DNA from 2 places in the Colwellia sp. M166 genome. Region 2 is predicted to be linked to the other one. Evidence: predicted binding sites of a transcription regulator. Region 2 holds the regulator's gene; the other holds the start of a gene.
What was found. The regulator sigma-54, encoded in region 2, starts transcription at its own class of promoters, with help from an activator protein. The targets are predictions, from matches to a motif close to GTTGGCACGNNNNTNGNNT.
Positions count from the first base shown of each region.

Region 1: FGD67_RS08150 (FlgO family outer membrane protein) is a predicted target of sigma-54. The motif match lies at 3,189-3,207, and genes of this name have one in related genera.

Region 1 is NZ_CP040755.1:1,787,338-1,798,563, reverse strand. Features, by position in the region: gene tkt (transketolase) at 1-792, opposite strand, end outside; tRNA gene FGD67_RS08160 (tRNA-Arg) at 1,337-1,412, opposite strand; gene FGD67_RS08155 (flagella assembly protein FlgT) at 1,580-2,743, opposite strand; gene FGD67_RS08150 (FlgO family outer membrane protein) at 3,258-3,902, shown strand; gene FGD67_RS08145 (LPP20 family lipoprotein) at 3,926-4,390, shown strand; gene FGD67_RS08140 (flagellar protein FlgN) at 4,657-5,088, opposite strand; gene flgM (flagellar biosynthesis anti-sigma factor FlgM) at 5,120-5,437, opposite strand; gene flgA (flagellar basal body P-ring formation chaperone FlgA) at 5,512-6,204, opposite strand; gene FGD67_RS08125 (chemotaxis protein) at 6,369-7,304, shown strand; gene FGD67_RS08120 (protein-glutamate O-methyltransferase CheR) at 7,343-8,173, shown strand; gene flgB (flagellar basal body rod protein FlgB) at 8,240-8,638, shown strand; gene flgC (flagellar basal body rod protein FlgC) at 8,641-9,060, shown strand; gene FGD67_RS08105 (flagellar hook assembly protein FlgD) at 9,080-9,769, shown strand; gene FGD67_RS08100 (flagellar hook protein FlgE) at 9,798-11,226, shown strand, end outside.
Region 2 is NZ_CP040755.1:2,877,731-2,888,956, forward strand. Features, by position in the region: gene yjgA (ribosome biogenesis factor YjgA) at 1-175, opposite strand, end outside; gene pmbA (metalloprotease PmbA) at 281-1,636, shown strand; gene mgtE (magnesium transporter) at 1,742-3,100, opposite strand; gene FGD67_RS13085 (HPr family phosphocarrier protein) at 3,283-3,564, opposite strand; gene rapZ (RNase adapter RapZ) at 3,568-4,422, opposite strand; gene ptsN (PTS IIA-like nitrogen regulatory protein PtsN) at 4,430-4,882, opposite strand; gene hpf (ribosome hibernation promoting factor) at 4,912-5,199, opposite strand; gene FGD67_RS13105 (RNA polymerase factor sigma-54) at 5,236-6,744, opposite strand; gene lptB (LPS export ABC transporter ATP-binding protein) at 6,805-7,536, opposite strand; gene lptA (lipopolysaccharide transport periplasmic protein LptA) at 7,537-8,082, opposite strand; gene lptC (LPS export ABC transporter periplasmic protein LptC) at 8,048-8,614, opposite strand; gene kdsC (3-deoxy-manno-octulosonate-8-phosphatase KdsC) at 8,611-9,156, opposite strand; gene FGD67_RS13130 (KpsF/GutQ family sugar-phosphate isomerase) at 9,158-10,123, opposite strand; gene FGD67_RS13135 (calcium/sodium antiporter) at 10,140-11,120, opposite strand.

The DNA of each region.
Region 1 (11,226 bases), 1.1 Mb from region 2:
TAAAGGTGCGCCATGACAATCGTGCGTGCCTTCTTTGTTTGGAGAACCAAAACCAATAATGGTTTTACAACAAATCATTGAAGGTTTGTCAGTCACTGACTTAGCTTCAACGATAGCGGCAGCGATAGCTTCTGGATCATGACCGTCAACGCTGACTACATGCCAACCGTAAGCAGCAAAACGTGCAGGCGTATCATCAGTAAACCAGCCTTCAACATGGCCATCAATTGAAATACCGTTGTCGTCCCAAAAAGCGACTAATTTACCTAACCCTAAGGTACCGGCTAATGAACAGGCTTCATGAGAAATGCCTTCCATTAAGCAACCATCACCTAAAAATACATAGGTATTGTGATCAACAATGTTATGACCTTCACGGTTAAATTGTGCCGCTAAGGTTTTTTCAGCAATCGCCATACCAACAGCATTTGACACGCCAGCACCTAGCGGACCTGTGGTAGTTTCTACGCCAGGGGTGTAACCGTACTCAGGATGACCTGGTGTTTTAGAGTGCAGCTGGCGGAAATTTTTCAATTCACTGATCGGTAAATCATAACCGGTTAAATGCAATAGTGAGTAAATCAACATTGAACCGTGACCATTAGACAAAATAAAGCGGTCACGATCGGCCCAATTTGGATCAGTTGGGTTATGCTTTAGAAAATCACGCCATAAAACTTCAGCGATATCTGCCATGCCCATTGGGGCTCCAGGGTGTCCTGATTTAGCTTTTTGCACGGCATCCATGCTTAAAGCTCGAATTGCATTGGCCAGTTGTTGACGCGACGGCATAATTGCTCCAATTATTGTAAAGTTTGATAGGATATAAATTGCGCTTATTTTCGCCTAGAGTACCCCTGTACTGCAAATTTAATTGACACTTTTCTGTGATTATTTTTAACTTAAGCTTAACTCTGCACATTTCTGTAATTTTACTGGAATATTATTGCTTTTTTAGCCTGTGAATATGCTAATGATGATTAAACTTTAAATTAAGCATTAAATTGCAAGTAAGCTATTGAAATAAAAATGAAGATCCTATAGGGTGAATTGGTTGTATGTACAAATAATAATAAAAAGATATAACCTGACATAGGATTGAGTAATGAACAGGTCGTCGTCACGCGGAATTAAGCTGACTACAGTAATATTAGCAGTAGCGATATTAGCAGTGTCAGCCCTGTTGAGCAGCGGCTCATCAGCAGACGACAAGGATGTTGTAATAGAGCAAACAAGCACAGAGCTAGTTAAATAGTTCGCTATTAAATAAAAACCTCGCAATTGCGGGGTTTTTTATCGCTTTATGAAAGTAGCGGGGTGACTTTATTTTATTTGCTGGCGTCCTCACCAGGACTCGAACCTGGAGCAGCGGCTTAGGAGGCCGCAGTTTTATCCTGTTAAACTATGAGGACTAATACACACCGGCGCTATTTTATAAACTATCTGTAAAAAATCAATATAAAAGATCATCCTGTGCCTTAGTTTGATGATCTTTTATTGGCAGCGTCGTACTGATATAGTGTTAATGATGTTTATCTTATTTAAATAAAGCTAATTATAATACTTATGGCAAATAGCTTTAGTACCTAACCGCTAAGTCGTTAATTTGGATATTATCTAATATATGTTGCTCTGTTGTCGTTGCGTGTGCGCTGTCTTGGCTAACAGAATTGATAATGATTTTGTAAGGACTGATATGTAAACTAGGATAAGTACGCTTGTCATCACTGATAAAATTATTTAAATGTAGCAGTGAAAATTCGTCACCAACTTTTACACCGTGCCTTTTCCCTAAATTAAGTGTTAGAGAATTCCCTTGAACCTGCACAATCCTGCCTTGGGTTGGTTGACACATCATATTCTCATCAATGTCACTAACGATACTGTCTAATGTCATATTAATTTTTTTGCCATATTCGCTTTGCCAAAAATTTTGACTTGTTACATCAACTTGTGCGCGTTTATCAAAGCCCCAAGGTGCTGAGCTTTGATAGTGTTTATTTAAAATTCGCTCGCCGGTTGTGCCATCATGAACATAAAGTGCAATGTTAAATTGACGTTGATAAATGTTTTTTTGCCAAAACTGCCAATTATTATTTTCATCGTTGGCTATAGAAAGGTCTTGAATCTCTGAGAATAAAACATATTGACTGTTGGTCATATTCGCTAATGACATGGTTAAGTTTTTTAAGTTTTGTATTTGTAGGCTTTGATTTAGGCGTGAAAATTCTGTTTTAGATTTCAAGGCTAATTTTGTATCTAAATAGATACCTTGGCGTTGTATTTTTTTGGCAAGCTGATCAACTAATACTTTATCAAGAGAGTAAATGCTACCGACATTCGCTTGTTCACGGTGCAGTATATTACTACGGGTTAATAACATTGATTTCTTGTAATCCGCAGCAAAACACTTTTTTTCTTGTGAGAAAATATCTGCACGTATGGTAACCGTCACAAGATTATCACTGTAATTCTCGCTGATTAATTCTAAAGAATTAACACTACCACTGGCTCGAATGTTAATTTCGTCTTGAGTCAATAAACCGTTCACTACCTGACGAACACTTGACACTGATGCGCCTGCTACTAATAGGGCTTTTTTTAATGCGTTTTGTATAGCTTGGTGTTTTGCTGTTTTATTATCGTCATTTTTTATAGCCGCTACGCCTTGTGACTCATACCATTGTCCAAAACTTGAGCCGCTATATATCGCAAAGCAAAGGCATAATAAACTTAAGCGCATAAATATCTCTTTTTAAAATAGGTTCGATCTATATTTTCAAATATGCAGTTTCTGTGCCTACTTATTAAGTAACCCCAGTTCGAGTTAAGCTACTTTACGCAACCATGCTATTTACGCCTAATAACTCGCTATTGAATTGTAGAAATGCCTTGCCCAACCCTAAATTTCATCATTGAGGTGTTTGTTACCCTAGGCTCAGGATTACAGCAAATAAAGCAATGATTTTATAAGCTCTGCTAATAAAGCAAGTGTATTATCAATATAGCCAAAGCGTTGTTAACTCGAGTTGTTGAGGTGAGCAATTGACCTAGATATGCATAACACGGTTACCAGTATGAAAGTGAAGCAAGGTTAGTTATTCAAACGTATATTTAACACGATAAAAGTTAGTTGCTTTATTTTAGGGCTGAATAGTGGGCGGATAAAATAGAATTACAGGGTGAATGTTGGCGTGAATCCTGCTTTAGTATTTCCATATGACTTTATGATATTTGCACTAATTGAGGGGAGCTCAATGAAAAATTGGCTTATAGCAATACTAATACCGGTAGTGATGTCTTGCTCTACAGGATCTAATGATGATTTCTATCGCTCTTCTTATGATGACAAGCAAGAAATTGATAGTTTTAAGTTACCTCGTCATGCCATTAATGACGTAGTAAAGGGACTTGCTTATCAAATGTTGGAAAGTAGCTCGTTTGTGAGCCCTAAAACGCCTATCGCGATTGCGTCATTTGTTGATTTAAAAAATTTAGAATCAACCAATTGGTTAGGTAATCAACTTTCTGAAAGCTTTGTTCATGAAATGCAACGTCATGGCCTAGTTGTTATTGACTTTAAAACCACCGGACACATTCGAGTAACGGCAGATGGTGATTATGTTTTTAGCCGTGATTGGAAAGAACTTCCTGAGCGTCAGATAATTGACTATGTCGTTACTGGCACTATGATGCAACAAGAGGAAGGTATTTTAGTTAATGCCCGTATGATTGGTATGCAATCTCGGGTTGTGGTTGCTACTGCACAATCTTTTATCCCTGCCTGGGTTGTTGGCGATGACTTCAATCATCATGAAAATGTTAAAATGAAAGATGGTATGATTTTACGTGATAGTGCGATGTTAGTTGATGACGCTCGTGCTATTGAAATACAGCAATAGTATTACCCATAAGAGTATTGAAAATGAAGATTTTATCTAATTGTATTGGGGTTTTATTCAGTACTATAGTGTTAAGTGCATGTTCTTCAGTATTTGATAAACATGTTGAGTGGCAAACGGTTAAGCCTGAAAGTTTTCCGGTATTAACGGCGATAGGCCAAGCGCCAATTAGCCTGCAAAAATCTGAGCATAAAACTCAACGTATGTTGATGGCGATAAACGCTTCAAAAATTGCTGCCTATGCTGAATTAGCAGAACAGGTTTATGGCCAAAGTATTGATGGTAAAACCACCATGTCTAATTTACTTATCGATAATCAGCAATTAAAGGCAACGGTACAAGGGATAATTCGTGGTGCAAAAGTGGTTAAAAGCTATCCAGTAGGTGATAGTTACACTACCGAGTTGAGCTTGGACTTTAAAGATGTTTATGATATCTATAGTGCGTCTTCAAACCGCCAAGAGATCAAGAAAATTTCATATTACTAAGCTAATTATTATGTGACTAATAAAACCAGCTGTTGCTGGTTTTTTTATGTTCAGGATGAACGGTATGTCATAGTGCCATGGATGGCATAGAGTGACGATGTTCAGGATGAACGGTATGTCATAGTGCCATGGATGGCATAGAGTGACGATGTTCAGGATGAACGGTATGTCATAGTGCTATGGATGACATAGAGTGACGATATTCAGGATGAACGGTGTATCGTTATGTTACCGGTGGAAAACAATGATATGCCTTAACACTTAAGTTAAGCTTTTATGCCTAAACTGCTGAGACCGCCTGAGGTTTTCCCTTTATTATCATAGGTCATTGATGATTTATTATGATTGACTAGTAACGAAGTTTTCATTCTTTCAACAGCTATTTGAGATTGGTGAATAATTAAACCATTAACTTGGTTTTGTTTTTTACTGCGCTCTAAGCTAGCCTTAATTTCCGCTAATTCGTTACTAAAGTTACCCGCTAACTTTTCTTGCTTAAATTCAAAACTTTGGCCAATAGCATTATCAACAGTTTGTATTGCTAAAAGTAAGGTGTTTTTATCTGCGGTGATCTTGATCAGTGCGTCGGGGTTTTGTTGCTGGAGTATTTCTTTTTCCGTGCTTAATAATGCCTCTAATTGCGTCAATTGTGACAATTGCTGAGAAACTAATTGTTGTGGCGTTATTTTTTCAGACATGTATTTACTCCACTATAGCGATAGCGGCAAGTTAGCCGAGTTCAAATTCAAAACTGGCGATACTTGCCGCTAGTTTTTCTGGGTTAATTTTATAATCACCCGAAGTAATAGCACTTTTTAGCTCATCAATTTTTTTCTGATTAAGTGCTGGCGAAGAATCTGTTGCTTTTTTTTGTAGCTCATTCATCTGCTTTGCTTGTGGAGTAATTGATACTGAATCACGAGTTGCAAATTTAGCTTGTTGTGAAGTCTCAGTATTTTGCGTGACTTGCTGTTTTGTTTGCACTTGTTGTTCAAATTTTTGCTTTACTTGATTGACGTTATTCAAGTTATTGATATTTATAGCCATTATCATGTCCTATTTACAACAGTAATTGGTTTCTAACCTTATATCGGCAAAACAGCGGGAAACTTAAGCAAATATTATAGATTAATTACTACTTGGTTAATAGCGCTAACTTGTCCTTGAACCACACGACCAGATTTCTTATTTTCAACAGGAATTAGCTCACCTAAACTACCATCTTTAAGTGCAATACCAAAGGATTTAATTTCAAAACTAGCTGATTTTGCGATGATGTTTACCGGTTGTCCTTTACAAACAAAGCAGGTGTTTCTATTGGTGATAGCACTGCCTTGAGATAAGTTTCGCTTAGTCCTGGCACCAGTAACGATTTTCGGATCAGTTAATACAGTCCCGCGTATCTGGCCGCTATCTTTAAAAATAACTTCAATATTAGAGTTATCGAGTAAGGTACCTTTAGCTATCCGCATCCGAGTTACCAATATCGGCACGATAGTTTGGATCTTTACAGGAATAAATAGTTGCCAAGGTTCCTCGTCTGGGCAAACAATTTTAACATTTACGTTTCTACCGTTATGTTTTTCAGGTATATTTGCCGATAATGGCGATAAGCAAGGCTGTAATGAAATTCTTGGATCTATTGGAGATACTTCAACGTTTAGTTTTCCCTGGGCAGGTATGCTCACATTGCTTTCAACATAAGATTTGATGAAATTATAAAGATAATCGCGATCGAATGTCATGGCTGTACTCGGATTAAGTACCGCTAAGTAAATAACGGTAAACGTTATTAAAATCTTTAATTTACTCATAATTTTTTGATCTGGCTGCTAGGGAAATAAAAATACTCGTCTATGCTTACTGAATACAATTTAACATAAATAACGTCAAAACATTTACGTTATTGCTTAATTGGGAATACAATCAAGAATTGTGCCTTTGTTATATTTTCATTGGCATAGCTAAAGAGGTTTTTATGGCAGGTATATTAGATTCAGTTAATCAGCGTACGCAATTAGTCGGTCAAAATCGATTGGAGTTGCTACTATTTAAGCTTGTTGGTAGACAGCGCTTTGGCATAAACGTCTTTAAAGTACGTGAAGTTATGCCTTGCCCTCGGCTGACATCGTTACCCAAACAAGATAAATTCATTAAGGGTGTGGCCCATATTCGTGGTCAAACTATTTCTGTTATTGATTTAAGTAAAGCTACAGGGGGTCCTGAAATTGTACAAACAGAAAGTAGCTTCGTTATTATTGCGGAGTACAATCGTAGCGTGCAAGGGTTCCTTGTTTCGGGTGTCGAACGCATTGTTACCTTAAGCTGGAAAGATATTATGCCACCGCCAGAAGGAGCCGGTAAATCAAGTTACCTTACCGCCGTTACTGAGATTGACAATGAAATGGTATCGATCCTGGATGTGGAAAAAATTCTTAATGAAATTAGCCCTATTTCAACGGAATTAAGTGAAGGTGTTGCCGATGTCACTGTTGGTGAAGATATTGGTGACCGCGTTATTATGATCGCAGATGACTCAACAGTTGCTCGAAATCAAGTTAAGCGAGCACTTGAGCCACTAGGTCTGAATATGTTGTTAGCTAAAAATGGTCAAGATGCACTGAATCAGTTACAAGATATTGCTGAGGGCTGTCAAAATAGCATCACTGAAAAAGTTGCCTTGTTAATTTCTGATATTGAAATGCCTGAAATGGATGGCTACACCCTGACGGCAGAGATTAAGCAAGATGAACGGATGAAAGATATCCCGGTAATTTTACACACTTCTTTAAGTGGTGTATTTAATAATGCCATGGTAGAGAAAGTGGGTGCAGAAGATTTTATTCCTAAATTTCATCCTGATGAGCTGGCTACGGCCGTTAAGAAGTGGCTAAAGCATGATGAAGTTTCTTAATATTTGTTACGTTAATTAAATAAGGTGGATTATAGCTAGTGTTAACTAAGCAACTTGATGATAAGAGTTATCATCAGTTTAGAACTTTTCTAGAGCAACAATGCGGCATTGTTTTAGGTGAAAGTAAGCAGTATTTGGTGAAAAGTCGTTTAGCGCCATTGATGATAAAATTTGATGTGCCATCATTATCTGATTTAGTTGCGCAAACGCTTAATCCGGTTAAGCGGCAATTACGAGCGGCAGTTATTGATGCCATGACAACAAATGAAACACTATGGTTTCGCGATGAGTATCCATTTGAGCTGTTGAAAAAGCGTTTACTACCTGAGTTTAAGGGCCAGCGAACACCATTAAAAATTTGGTCAGCGGCAAGTTCTTCAGGGCAGGAGCCTTATTCAATTGCTATGGCAATTTATGAGTATCAACAAAGTAATCCTGGCGCATTTGCTGCTGGTGTTCAAATTATTGGCACTGATATCTCTAATACTATGTTGGAGCATTGCAAATATGCGCATTATGACAGTTTATCGTTATCAAGAGGCTTATCTTTAGAGCGCAAAAAAAAGTTTTTCGAAGCGGGTGATAATGGCATGTTAAAAGTCAAAGATGTTATCAAAAAAATGGTCAGTTTCCGACAATTAAACTTACTGAACAGTTACAGTTTAATGGGACGTTTTGATTTGGTATTTTGCCGTAACGTCTTGATTTACTTCTCTCCTGAGATTAAGAAACAAATTATTTCCCAAATTCACGGTACACTAAATAACGATCGCTATTTATTTCTGGGCGCTTCGGAATCTCTGGCCGGAATTAGCCAAGATTTTAATATGATCCGCTGCAATCCTGGCATTGTTTACCAAAAAAAATAACATCCACCTAATACCTCTGGCATAAATCTTGAATAAATACCTTCATTCACTTGGAGGTATTTTTTTATGGCTATTAGTTTTGAAAAAGCATTTGGTATTTATCCACAAGGTTTGCAAATACGTGCTCAGCGCGCAGAGCTTATTGCCAGTAACATTGCTAATGCCGATACGCCAGGCTATAAAGCTCGAGGAATGGACTTCAAAGCTGCACTAGCGCAAGCAAGTTCCAAACAACAAACCGGTATGACTCGTACCAATGAAAAACATTTCGATGTCCGTATGGAGCTGAACAATGGCGTTGGCTTTAGACAATCTGATCAACCTGATACTGGTGACGGTAATAATGTAGATGTACAAGTGGAACGAAACTTGTATCTAAAAAACTCTATGGAATACCAAGCAAGCCTACAATTTCTAAACGGTAGTATTAAGGGCTTGCGAAAAGCCATCACTGGAGGGCAGTAATAATGAGCCTATTTAATGTATTTTCTGTTTCTGGTTCGGGAATGAGCGCGCAATCAGTGCGCTTAAACACAACGGCCAGTAATATAGCTAACGCCGATAGTGTTAGCAGCAGTGTCGATAAAACCTATCGTGCACGCCACCCAGTTTTTGCCGCGGAGATGCAAAAAGCTGCCGGCGGACAAAATGAGTCGGTAGGTGTTCAGGTTTTAGGTGTTGTTGAAAGTGACAAGCCACTTAATGTTGAATATGCGCCGGATCATCCAATGGCAGATGGTGACGGTTATATTTATAAGCCGAATGTTAATGTTATTGAAGAAATGACCAATATGATTTCGGCTTCACGCTCATATCAAACTAATGTGCAAATAGCGGAGTCGGCAAAAAGCATGCTGACTAAAACACTAACACTTGGTCAACGCTAAGGCTATATAGGAATTTAATATGGAAACTGTATCGGGTTCTAATCCATTAGACAATATTCGTTGGCAGCAAGAAACACCAACTCCTGAAGCGGATGCAAATCGCGGCATGCTAACGCAAGAAGATTTTTTCGCGTTACTCACCCAAGAGCTTTCGAATCAAGACCCGACTAAGCCGGTTGAAAATAACGAAATGATCTCTCAAATGACAGCATTTTCGACCACCGATGGCGTGTCAAATTTAAATGATCAATTCACTAACTTTGCCGCTTCTATGTCGTCTAGCCAAGCATTACAAGCATCGTCTTTAGTTGGGCGAAGTGTTTTAGTTGATGATAATGTTTTTGGTATGGAGGAAGGTGAGGAAGTCAAAGGCAAGCTCGTTACTGATAAACCGGCATCAAACGTTAATATTTATGTTGAGAACGTTGCCGGAGAAATTATACAAACCGTTCCTGTCGGTAGTGTTAAGGCAGGAGACTTCACTTTTACTTGGGATGGACAAGGCGCTGACGGTAAACCAGCACCTGAAGGTGCTTATCGTTTTCGAGTTGCCGGACTGGTTGACGGTGAAGCGAATGAATTACAAGCCATGACCTATCGAAAAGTCGATAGCGTCACTCTAGCAGGTGCCGGTGGCAGCATATTATTAAATCTTAATGGTGGCAGTTCGATGAAACTATCGGATGTTATTGAAGTAACACAAGGTTAAATTAACAGAATTTTTTACGAGGTGAACTATGTCATTTAATGTCGCATTAAGCGGTCTAAACGCTGCTCAAAAAGATTTGGATGTTACATCCAATAACATTGCAAACGTAAACACAACTGGCTTTAAAGAGTCGCGCGCAGAGTTTGTAGATGTTTATGCTGCGTCTTTATTATCATCAGGCAAAACCAAAGTCGGTGACGGTGTTTTGACGGCTGATGTTGCTCAACAATTTTCTCAAGGTAGTATTCAGTTTACTAACAACTCCTTAGATTTAGCGATTACCGGTAATGGTTTCTTTGCTACAGTGCCTGAGCTTGGTAGCTTGGAAACTTCTTATACCCGAGCAGGGCAATTTAAATTAAATCAAGATAACTTTATTGTTAACTCACAAGGTGGCCATTTATTAGGCTTTCCGGTTAACCCTGATGGTACGTCTGCTTCAGTAAGTTTAAGTACTGCGGAACCGATTCGTATTCCAACGGCTTCTGGTGCGCCTCAGGAGTCTTCAGAGGTTGATATTCGGATGAACTTACCGGCGGGAGATTCCTATATATCTAGTGCTCCTGATAATTTTGATCCAACAGATCCATTAACTTTTAACCACTCGACCTCTATTACGATTTTTGATTCTTTAGGCGATAGTCATATTATGACTTATTACTTTGTGAAAGATGACCCAACAACCGCGCCTAATCAGTGGATGATGTTCGCCGCAGTTGACGGTAAAGTAATTGACTTAGACGATGATCCAGCTGTTCAAGCTACGGCTGATGCTAATGAAGCAACAGCAAGAACAAATGCCACTAACGCTCAAACAACTTATGATGCAATAGTCTCACCGACTTCCGCTGATTTAGCAACCTTAAATGCAGCAAAAACAGCGCATGCTAATGCTATTGCTGCGACAACACCTGAAGGTGGTACTGGTAGTGGTGGTTTAGCACCGGGCGGAGTAAAAGGAGCTAGATTAACTTACAATTCTTCGGGTGACTTTATTAGTCAATCTCCATCTCCAAGTAATGGTGGTATTAGAACCGTAGCATTTACCGATCACTTACCTAACGGCGCAGATCCAGATCAAGTGGTAAAAATAAATTTCAATTTAGATCCCCTAGCACCAAACCCTAATGAACCAACACAATTTGCTTCTAATTTTGAAGTAACATCATTACAACAAGATGGTTTAGCGGTTGGTCGATTAACTGGCATTGATATCGGTACTGATGGTTTAGTGCGGGCAACATACAGTAATGGTACCTCAGAGCCATTATCACGTATTGCTATGGTAAATTTTGCTAATGAGCAAGGTTTAACACAAGTGGGCAGTACCGGCTGGAAAGAGAGTATCACTTCAGGGGAAGCACTTGCAGGCGAAGGCGGATCGGGTACCTTTGGTACCATCAACTCATCGGCCTTAGAGCAATCTAATGTTAACTTAACTACAGAGTTGATTGATT
Region 2 (11,226 bases):
CTAGCACCATTGAAGCTTTAAGCTCATCAGTCAGTGGTAATTTACTGCGTTGATGCTTCGACATTTTGACGATGACAAGGCCAAAGTCTTGCAGTCGATGCATTTCTCGTTTTATTTCCGATTTACTCAGTAATTCTTCTTCTAATTCATCGATATCGTTGGCAGACTGGGGCATAATGTTAAGTAATAAAGTGATTGTTACCTGTAGTATACAACAAAGCTGTACCAGCAAAAACATTCCTGTTGTTTGTATCGATAAAATGTGAGAAATAATTTACCCATGAGCGATTCTGATAGTATTCAAATGCAAATAGAGCATGTAAAAACACGTGTTAATGACGCCATGACACTGGCAAAGTCACTGGGCGCCGATGGTGCTGAAGTTGCTATGACCCGTACACAAGGTCTGAGTGTTAGTACTCGCCTAGGTGAAGTTGAAAATGTAGAATTTACCAGTGACGGTGCGCTAGGTATTACGGTTTACAAAGCCGGCAGAAAGGGTAGCGCCTCGACAGCTGATTTATCAGAAAAAGCATTAAAACAAGCGATTGAAGCTGCGGTCAATATTGCCAAATATACCTCGGTTGATGATTGCTCTGGCATGGCTGATAAAGCAATGTTAGCGATGTCGCCTCCAGATTTAGATTTATATCACCCGAAAGCGTTAACAACGGAGCAAGCAATAAGTATCGCTAAAAGCTGTGAAGACACAGCGCTTAGCTATGATAAGCGTATAACCAATTCAGACGGTGCGACACTCGCAAGTTATGAAGGGTTTAAAGTGTATGGTAACAGTCATGGCCAACTGGTTGGCTACCCAAGTACGCGGCATAATTTGAGTTGTGTGATGATCGCCAACGAAGGTGACGATATGCAGCGTGACTATGCTTATACTGTCAGCCGCGAATTTGACAAAATGGAAACTGCTCGCAAGATAGGTCAACAGGCCTCTATGGAAGCCTTGTCTCGTTTAGGTGCGCGCAAACTCGCCACGGCTAAAGTGCCAGTGATGTTTCGTGCCGATATTGCAAATAGCTTATTTGGGCATTTTATCGCCGCCATCAGTGGCGGCAATTTATACCGTAAATCTTCTTTTTTAATGGACTCAATTGGCAAACAAGTTTTTCCTGAGTTTTTGAATATTAGCGAACGTCCTCATATCAAAAAAGGCTTAGCGAGTAGCGCTTTTGATGCTGAAGGTGTCGCAACCATTGATCGTGAAATCATTACCGACGGTAAGTTAGCGACTTATCTGCTCACTAGTTATTCAGCACGTAAACTGGGTTTACAAACAACGGGTCATGCCGGCGGTATTCATAATTGGCAACTTGGTATGAAAGGCGCTGGTCAAGGTGGTGATTTTGATGCCATGTTAAAAACATTGGGTACGGGGTTGTTAGTGACTGAAATGATGGGCCAAGGGGTTAATGTAGTCACGGGCGATTATTCACGCGGTGCTGCAGGCTTCTGGGTCGAAAATGGCGAGATAGCTTATCCGGTTGATGAAATAACTATTGCTGGAAAGCTCCAAGATATTTTTACTGGTATTGTGGCAATAGGAGATGATATTGATATGCGTGGTAGTATTCATACCGGCTCAATTATCGTTAATGAAATGCAAGTGGCTGGCAGTTAAGTATTAAAGTTGGAAGTTAATAGCTATCAGCTTTTAGTTAAAAGCAAAAACCAGTCCTGAGCCGCTCCACTTGTTTTGACTGACAGCTTAAAACTGACGGCTGCTCTACCCTAGCAGTAACGTTGCGGTACCCAAGAAGGCGAATATTCCGACAACATCGGTAACGGTAGTGAGAATGACGCTACCGGCCAATGCTGGGTCTATATTCATCTTTTTCAATACTAAAGGAATCGTGACACCCGCTAGACCCGCAGCGGTCATATTCATTAACATGGCAAAGGCGATAATAGCGCCGAGCATTAAATTTTGCTGCCAAATAGCGACGACAGTGGCGATTAATACGGACCATATCAAACCGTTGAAAAAGCCAATGGCAAGCTCTTTATAGAGTAAAATACGTGAGTTACTCTCACCAACATGCCCTAAAGCCATACCGCGAATAACCAGTGTTAAGGTTTGATTACCGGCAACGCCGCCCATGCTAGGGACTAAAGAGTTTAATACCGCCAAAATGGCTAACTGATTTAAAATTCCTTCAAACATACTTGATACTGCAACAGCCATTAGGGCGGTAATTAAGTTTACCCCTAACCAAATAGAGCGTCGTTGAGTACTTTTTAATACCGGAGCAAAAGTATCGGCTTCGTCATCTAGACCCGCCATACTCATCATGGAATGTTCAGCCTCTTCACGAATAATATCAACAACATCATCTACGGTGATACGACCAAGCAAGCGTCCTTCTTCATCGATAACGGGAGCTGAAAACCAGTCATAACGCTCAAATAGTTGTGCAACGTCTTTCTCGTTCATATCAGCGGTAATTGCTTGGATGTCTTCATCAATCAGGTTGGAAATGATGGTTTCAGCTTTTGCAGTTACAATCGCTGATAATGATACGGCTCCGATGAAATGATCTTCGCGGTCAACAACATAAAATGAGTCGGTTGCTTCAGGCAACTCGCCACGTAAGCGCAAATAGCGTAAAACCACATCTACCGTCACATCTGGACGAATAGATATGGTGTCGGTATTCATGATACCGCCGGCAGTATCCTCTTCATATGACAATGCGGCTTCAACACGGCTACGGTCTTGCCAGTCCATTGCGTTTAGCACTTCCTGATAAACGCTGTCAGGTAGTGTTCTGAATACTTCTGCTAAATCATCTACATCCATGCCTTCAGCAACGGCAGCTAACTTTTCTGGATGAATATTTTTTAGTATGCCTTTTCGAACTTCTTCGTTTAGCTCTTCAAGTACTTCACCATGATGATCAGCATCAATTAATTGCCATAGCGCCATACGACTCTTGGTTGGAGAAGACTCTAATAGTAAGGCGAGATCATAAGCAGGCATGTCTTGCAATAATTTGCGGACATAGACAAACATGCCACTATCGATGGCATCATTAACTTGCTGTAGGCGTTGATGACTGTAATCTTGCTCAGAAACTTCCGGCATATAGCTACCTTGTGCCGTTGTAAAAACGAAAACTGAAAATTATTAGTATGAAGGATAATTATTAAGGTGATGTTACGCTCAAAATTGATAATTATCAGTGTTGAGTTTACCGTAATTTATCACTTTTCGCAGCTTTTTTATTGACTTAAACACAGGTTGAGGAGCTTAGTGCTTGGCTTTATTTACTCAGTTTCATTAAATTTGTCACTAAAAAGTTGGCAAATCTCTGCTAGCGCTCTTTCTGCATCTTCACCTGAGGCGACAACCTTAACGGTTTTTCCTTGGGCGCCGGCTAATAGCATTAAGCCCATAATGCTATTAGCGTCAGCACTATTATCAGCTAATTCAATTGTGACTTTCGCGGTAAATTTTTGGCTAAGCTGAGCAAGTTTTGAGGCCGCTCTGGCATGTAAGCCAAGTTTATTGATGATCAGTACTTCACGGCTAAATTGTACAGTCATCATAATTTATGTACTTTCAATGGGTAAGTCACGGTGACGAGATTGCACGTCTTTACGCTCTTTACGCATATTATTGGCTAATAATTCTGCAATATATACTGAGCGATGCTTACCGCCAGTACAGCCAATAGCGATGGTAATATAGCTACGATTATTACGTTCTAAATGCGGTAACCAAGTCATCATAAAGCTGTTAATTTGCCAAATAAACTTAGTCACTATCGCTTGGCTAGCAAGGAAATCTTGTACTGGCTTATCTAAGCCGGTATAGTCTTTTAGCTCTTTATCCCAAAATGGATTAGGTAAAAATCGGGCATCAAAAACATAGTCGGCATCTTGCGGCACACCATGTTTGAAACCAAATGATTCAAAGACCACCACCATAGAACCTGATGTTTTACCCAAAATACGTTCTCTGACTAAGTCGGCAAGTTGATGTGGTGATAGTTGACTGGTATTGATATATAAGTGTGCTCGACTAGCGATCGGTTCCAGCAGTTTTTTCTCTAAGGCAATAGCTTGGTCTAAAGCAATGTTTTGCTTAATCAATGGGTGTAAACGTCGAGTTTCACTAAATCGACGGATCAGGTCGCTATCATCTGCATCCAAATAGAGTAGGTTTAACTCGACAGCACTCGGCAGGTAATCAATAATTTCAGGCACATCGTTAGGATCTTTCGGTAAGTTGCGAACATCGATACTTACCGCAACATTTTCATAATCATTGATGACCGTATGGGTTAATGCCGGTAGTAAATTAACTGGAATATTGTCGACACAGTAATAGCCTAAATCTTCTAAAACACGCAGTGCGACACTTTTGCCGGAGCCAGATCGGCCACTTACAATAATTAATTTCATCCGTGCTTTAACTCGCTTGTTGGATTAACTGAAAAAGCTCTTGGTTAGTTTTACATTGACGTACCTGTTTGCAAAACTGTTTGTTACGAAAAATTGTCGCAATACTTTGAAGGGTGCACAGATGATTTTGGCATTCTTCTTCAGGTACAAACAAGGCAATAAAAATATCTACGGGACGATGATCAATAGCATCAAAATTAATCGCTTCTTCTATGGTGATAACCACAGCAATTGGCTGTGTGGCATCACTTAAGCGGCCATGAGGTATAGCAATGCCATTACCTATACCTGTTGAGCCCATTCGTTCACGTTTAACTAAGCTCTCTAATAGTTGAAAAGTGTCGTGATTTGCCAATTTTTCAGCAGCAAGACTACTTAAATATTCTAAAATACGTTTTTTACTTGCAGCCGGTACTGCACAAATAGTGCAGTCCGGAGTTAAGATATCTTGCAACTTCATAAACTTATAAGACCTAATGTGGTGCTACGCTAATGCTTGTTAATCTTGCCTTTGTACTTCAAGATTTGGCGATCTAGCTTATCAATTAAAGCATCAATTGATGCATACATATCATTGTTTTCTGCTTTAGCATGGACCTCAGTGCCACTTAAATGGACAGTGGATTCGGCAATTTGATTGAGCTTCTCGACTGTTAATACGACATGTACATTGTTGATGTGATCAAAATGACGTTCTAGCTTTTCAAATTTGCCATTAACATAATCACGTAATGAATCGGTAACGTCGACATGGTGTCCGGTAAGATTAATTTGCATATGCTGCTGTCCTCTTTTACGGGTGAGTAAGTTGGCCTAGAGTAGGCTTTTACGTTGATTTGATGGCGGTATAGAGAGCGATTCACGATATTTAGCAATGGTCCGCCTTGCGACTTTGATACCTTGCTCGGCTAAAATATCTGCCATTTTGCTATCACTTAAAGGTTTTGCAGGTATTTCAGCAGCAACAAGTTTTTTGATTAATTCACGAATTGCAGTCGATGAACACTCACCACCATTTTCAGTGCTAACATGACTTGAAAAGAAATATTTCAGCTCGAAAATCCCTCTAGGCGTGTGCATATACTTTTGCGTCGTCACCCGTGAGATTGTTGATTCATGCATATCAACAGCTTCGGCAATATCGTTTAATACCATCGGACGCATAGCTTCTGGACCATGTTCAAAAAATCCTTGCTGGCGTTGCACAATACAGTTTGACACTTTTAATAGCGTATCGTTTCTGCTCTCTAAGCTTTTGATAAACCATTTAGCTTCTTGTAAATTCGAGCGGATAAACTGACTATCAGTGGATGATTTCATGGTGCGAGACATCGCCGCATATTGCTGATTTACCGATAACTTAGGTGCAGTATCAGGGTTGAGCTCTACCGTCCAACGGCCGTTTTTCTTTTCAACAGAGACATCAGGAATGACATATTGTTCTTCGCTTTTTATCACGCTATCGCCTGGGCGAGGATCTAAAGATTGTATCAGGCGAATAACTTCGCGTAATTGATCTTCTTTTAAGCGTAATTTTCGCATTAACTGGCGGTAATCTCGATTGCCGAGTAATTCAATATATTCAGTTACGGCTAACTTACTTTCCGCTAACCAAGGGGTATCTTTAGCGAATTGATTAAGTTGAATCAGTAGGCATTCAGGAATTGAACGAGCAGCAACACCTACGGGGTCAAACATGTTAATGCGCTTTAGTACTACTTCAACTTCGTCAAGCTCAACATCTTCAATGCCGACACTTTCTAAGATATCTTCTGCTGAAACGGTTAAGTAACCTGCTTCATCAATGGCTTCAATAATGGCAATAGCAATGGTTTTATCGGTATCGCTAAAGGGCGTGAGTTCCATTTGCCAAATTAGGTGATCTTGTAATGAATCTTTTGTTTCACCTTGGTAGGTATAATCTTCTGATGCCGGTCCAACACCGCCACTACTTGCACCAGCACTAAAGTTGTCATCCCAAGTAGTATCACTATTAAGTTCTTCGGGAATATCGGTTTTGGCTAGGCCTTCTGAGGAGCTAATTTCATCGATCGTTGGTGCTGAATCTTCACTGCCATCTGAGGATGACATTGCTGTATCTTCACTAACACCAGCAGAAAAGGCTTCCTCTAAATGGTCAGGGGTACTTTCCGAGCTATTATCAGCAGTTTCATCAACTTCAAGCAAAGGATTACTTTCAAGTGCCTCTTGAATTTCTTGCTGTAGATCCAGAGTAGATAATTGCAACAGTTTGATCGCCTGCTGCAATTGCGGGGTCATCGTTAACTGTTGTCCGATACGGAGTTGCAGAGTAGGACGCATTTACGTTTTCTTTTCCCTGTTCAAAGACATTATTATTGTGCCGTTGTAGTTTGTTACTCACTATAGCGTGAATTGTTCACCAAGGTATACATCTCTTACATGCTGATTCGCAAGAATTTGATTAGCATCACCTTCAGCAATAAGTTCGCCATGACTAACAATATAGGCGTGCTCACAAACATCGAGTGTTTCTCGTACATTGTGGTCGGTGATCAAAATGCCAATACCACGTTCTTTTAAGTGTAGGATAATTTTTTTTATATCACCTACTGAAATAGGGTCAACACCTGCAAAGGGCTCATCAAGTAAGATAAATTTTGGTTCCGCTGCTAAAGCGCGTGCTATTTCAACGCGTCGGCGTTCACCACCCGATAAGCTCATGCCTAAGTTATCTTTGATATGGCTAATGTTGAACTCTTCTAGCAGATGTTCAAGTTTCTCTTCTCTTTCGATATCATTGAGAGTTTTGCGAGTTTGTAAAATGGCCATGATGTTGTCATAAACCGAAAGCTTACGAAAAATTGATGCTTCTTGAGGTAAGTAGCCGATACCTTTACGTGCGCGTTCGTGCATCGGTAATAAAGTTAAGTCTTCATCATTTAAAACAATGGAGCCGCTATCATTGTTGACTAAACCGACAATCATATAAAAAGAGGTCGTTTTGCCAGCACCGTTCGGTCCTAATAAGCCAACAATTTGTCCAGCAGAGACCTTCATACTGACGTTTTTAACTACTTTTCGGCCTTTATAGGCTTTTGCTAGACCGGTTGCGGATAATGTTGAAGTTGCCATCTACTCTTGTTTATCCTTTGATTTTTCTAGTTGCTCAGTTTTATTTTTAGGTTGTAAAACCGTCTCAACCTTGGCATTTTCTAAGCTTTCAGCATTGACATATTCAGTGTCAAAATTATAAGTAATTTTATTACCGCTCACTTCGCTGCCTTCTTGACGTAATAAGGCATTACCTGAAATGACGACAATATTCATCGCTGGTTCATAACGGATTTCGTTGGCTTGTAAGTTGATTGGACTACCATCTTGCAGGGTTTGCTCAAATGTTGCTGGTGAGCCTTTAGCAATATAAATTTTATTATCGTTTTCTTCTTGAGTGATGACCTGAACTAATTCAGCATGTATTTTAAGCGTGCCTTGAGAAATAATGACATTATCAATATAACTGAATATTTTGTTCTTCAGATCGGCTGCTTGGCGTGAAGAAGAAATTTTAATTTCTTGCTCAACATCAAACTTTTCAGCACTTGCTGCAGGGACTAATAAAAGTAGCGCCGCTAAGAAAGTTAATTTAGTTGTTAGTTTTTTTATAAATGGTTTGTACATGTTCGGTCAATGTCATCTGTGTTGTGTTTAAGTCTACAATTAATCCTGAGCCATACATAGTAAATCCTTTACCTAATATTAAGATAGTTTGCTCTGAGCTGATAATATTAGTTTTCAAGTCCATTTCTAAATTTTTTCCGTGTACTTCCTGTATCAAACTTTCTTCATCAGTGGCGATTAAACGTACGCGATTTTTTAATTTTACTCGGTTGTTACCATACAAGGTGCCTTCGTTGGCGGTAATTTGCCAAGTGGGTTTGTTGTTTTTTGGATATAAAGTGTATTGTGGATACTCAAAGTGTGTGACCTCTAATTGCGCATAATGTTCCATTCGTTGTGCTTCAACATTGTAAGCTAATGCGCCCGATGCTTTATAAATGTCACTGTTGAGATTCTCAGCAATAAATTCAGGGTTACTCGTGCTGTCGAGAATGTTGCTTGTTTCTTCTTGCACGCTATACCATTCAAGCAGTCCATAAGTCGAAACGGCTATGATAAATAAGATTATTGTCGCAAGATAAATTCGGCTCATATACTCGCGCCTGTAGCCGCCGCTAAGGTGTTTTGACTTTGCATTATTAGATCACAAGTTTCTCGTACGGCACCAAAACCCCCTCGGGTATAAGTAATATAGTGACAGAGTTTTAATATCGCAGGATGCGCGTCATTAACAGCAATACTTAAACCCACATAGTTAAGGCAGTCAAAATCTGGCATATCATCACCAATGTAAGCGACTTGCTCAGGTGTTAATTTTAATGCCGCCATCATGGCTTTTAATGCTGGGAGTTTATTTTCTTCACCTTGGACTATGTGTTTAACATTTAATGCACTCATGCGGGTCTGTACTATGTTAGATTTTCTGCCGGTGATCACGGCAACATCAACACCACTAGCACCTAAAGCTTTGATGCCATAGCCATCTTTAGTATGGAAAGCTTTTAATTCTTCGCCATTATTACCTAAATAAATACGGCCATCTGAAAAAACGCCATCAATATCGCAAACAAAGAGTTTAATCTTTTGTGCTTTATGCCAAACACTGGGTGTAACGTTTCCGTACAGGCTATCCAATTTATAGCACTCCAGATTTTAATAAGTCATGCATATTCATCGCACCAATCGGTTGATTATTGTCATTAACAATAATCAAGCCATTAATTTTTTTGTCTTCCATAATTTTTAGTGCTTCAGCAGCCAGCATATCTTGCTTCGCAACATAAGGATTCTTGGTCATAACACTGGTAATACTGTCTTGGTGAATATCAATTTTTGCATCTAAAATACGGCGTAAATCACCATCGGTAAATAGCCCCATCAGCTGACTATTGTCATCAATAATAGCTGTCATGCCTAAACCTTTCAGAGACATTTCAACTAAAGCATCTTTTATTTTAGCGCTTTTTGCTACGGTTGGTAGGCGCTCGTCTTTATGCATAATATCCGTTAAACGCAATAATAATCTTTTCCCTAAACTGCCACCAGGGTGAGATAAAGCAAAGTCATCGGCGGTAAAACCACGAGCATTTAATAGCGCAACCGCAAGGGCATCTCCCATCACTAAAGTTGCTGTGGTGCTAGAGGTTGGTGCTAACCCTAGAGGGCAAGCTTCTTGCGATACTTTGACGCAAACATGCGTGTCGGCAAGCTGTGCTAATGTTGAATCAGGGTTACCGGTCATGGCAATAAGCTTAGCCCCTAATCGCTTGATGACGGGAATAATAGCTAATACTTCGCCGGTTTCGCCAGAATTAGAGATAGTTAATACCACATCATCTATGGTGATCATGCCAAGATCGCCATGGCTTGCTTCACCAGGATGGACAAAAAATGATGGTGTACCTGTACTGGCCAGTGTTGCAGCAATTTTACCGCCAATGTGGCCAGATTTTCCCATACCAATTACGATGACCCGGCCTTGGCAGTTGAACATTAATTCACCAGCCTTAACGAAGTCGTCATCAATAAATTGTGTTAATTCAGCAATAGCCTGTTGCTCAATTTTAATGACGTTTTGTGCTAACTGCTTAAAGTTTTTCATTGCTATAGACCAATCATTAAGTTTTAAGTTGACTGAAAAGTAAAATTTGATAGCCGATAAATACTGCTAACAATAGTAAACCTTTCGCGCGTGTGATGCGAAATTTTCCGCTACGACTAAAACAAAGCAGAAAGAGTAAGAAAGTTGTTGCTAGCATATATGGAGCATCGCGAGAGGCCGCTGCTTGGTCAATATTACCAGGTGAAATTAAGCCCGCTAGCGATAGTACGGCAAGAATATTAAAGATATTTGAGCCAATAATATTTCCCAAAGCCAGATCGTCTTCTTTTTTAATAATACTCATAATACTGGCTGCTAGTTCAGGTAAACTAGTACCAACAGCAATGACGGTTAAACCTATGACCAAGTCACTAATACCAAAAGCTTTGGCAATAAAAATTGAAGAGTCGACAAGAAATGTTGCACTTAATGGCAAAAAGATAATGCCGAAAACTAACCAAATGACTGAACGTCGAGTACTGACGGCCTCCGGCACTTCTTGCTCGGCTTCTAAGACCATTTTATCGTCTATAGGGTTTTGTTTTGCCCGCTTTAAAGTAACGAACAGTAAGGTAGCAATATAAAGTACAAAACCGATGATCAGTATCAAGCCTTCATTAAAGCTAAAGTGGCTGTTGGCCAACATGTAAGTTGCGATAGCAGTAACAATTAAAATAAGCGGGATTTCACGTTTGATGGTGGAAGACGAAACAGATAAAGGGTGAAATAAGGCCGTTAAACCTAACACTAACGCTATATTGGTAATATTGGAACCAATAGCATTACCGACAGCAGTATCGGGGTTACCTTGTAAAGAAGCGGTTGCTGCGATCATCATTTCGGGGGCTGAAGAGCCCATTGCGACAATAGTTAAACCAATGATCATGGGAGATATACCAAGATTTCGTGCTAATGATGAGGCACCAAATACAAATTTGTCTGCACTCCACACTAAGATAATTAGTGAAAGTAGTAAGATCAAAATTTGGATGAACATTCAAAGCTCCTGTTTGGCTAAGGTAATAAGTAGCACGTTTTACTCGTTGCTAATGATGAAATAAAAAGAGGAATTGTAAACCATTGATGATAACCGATGACAGCCC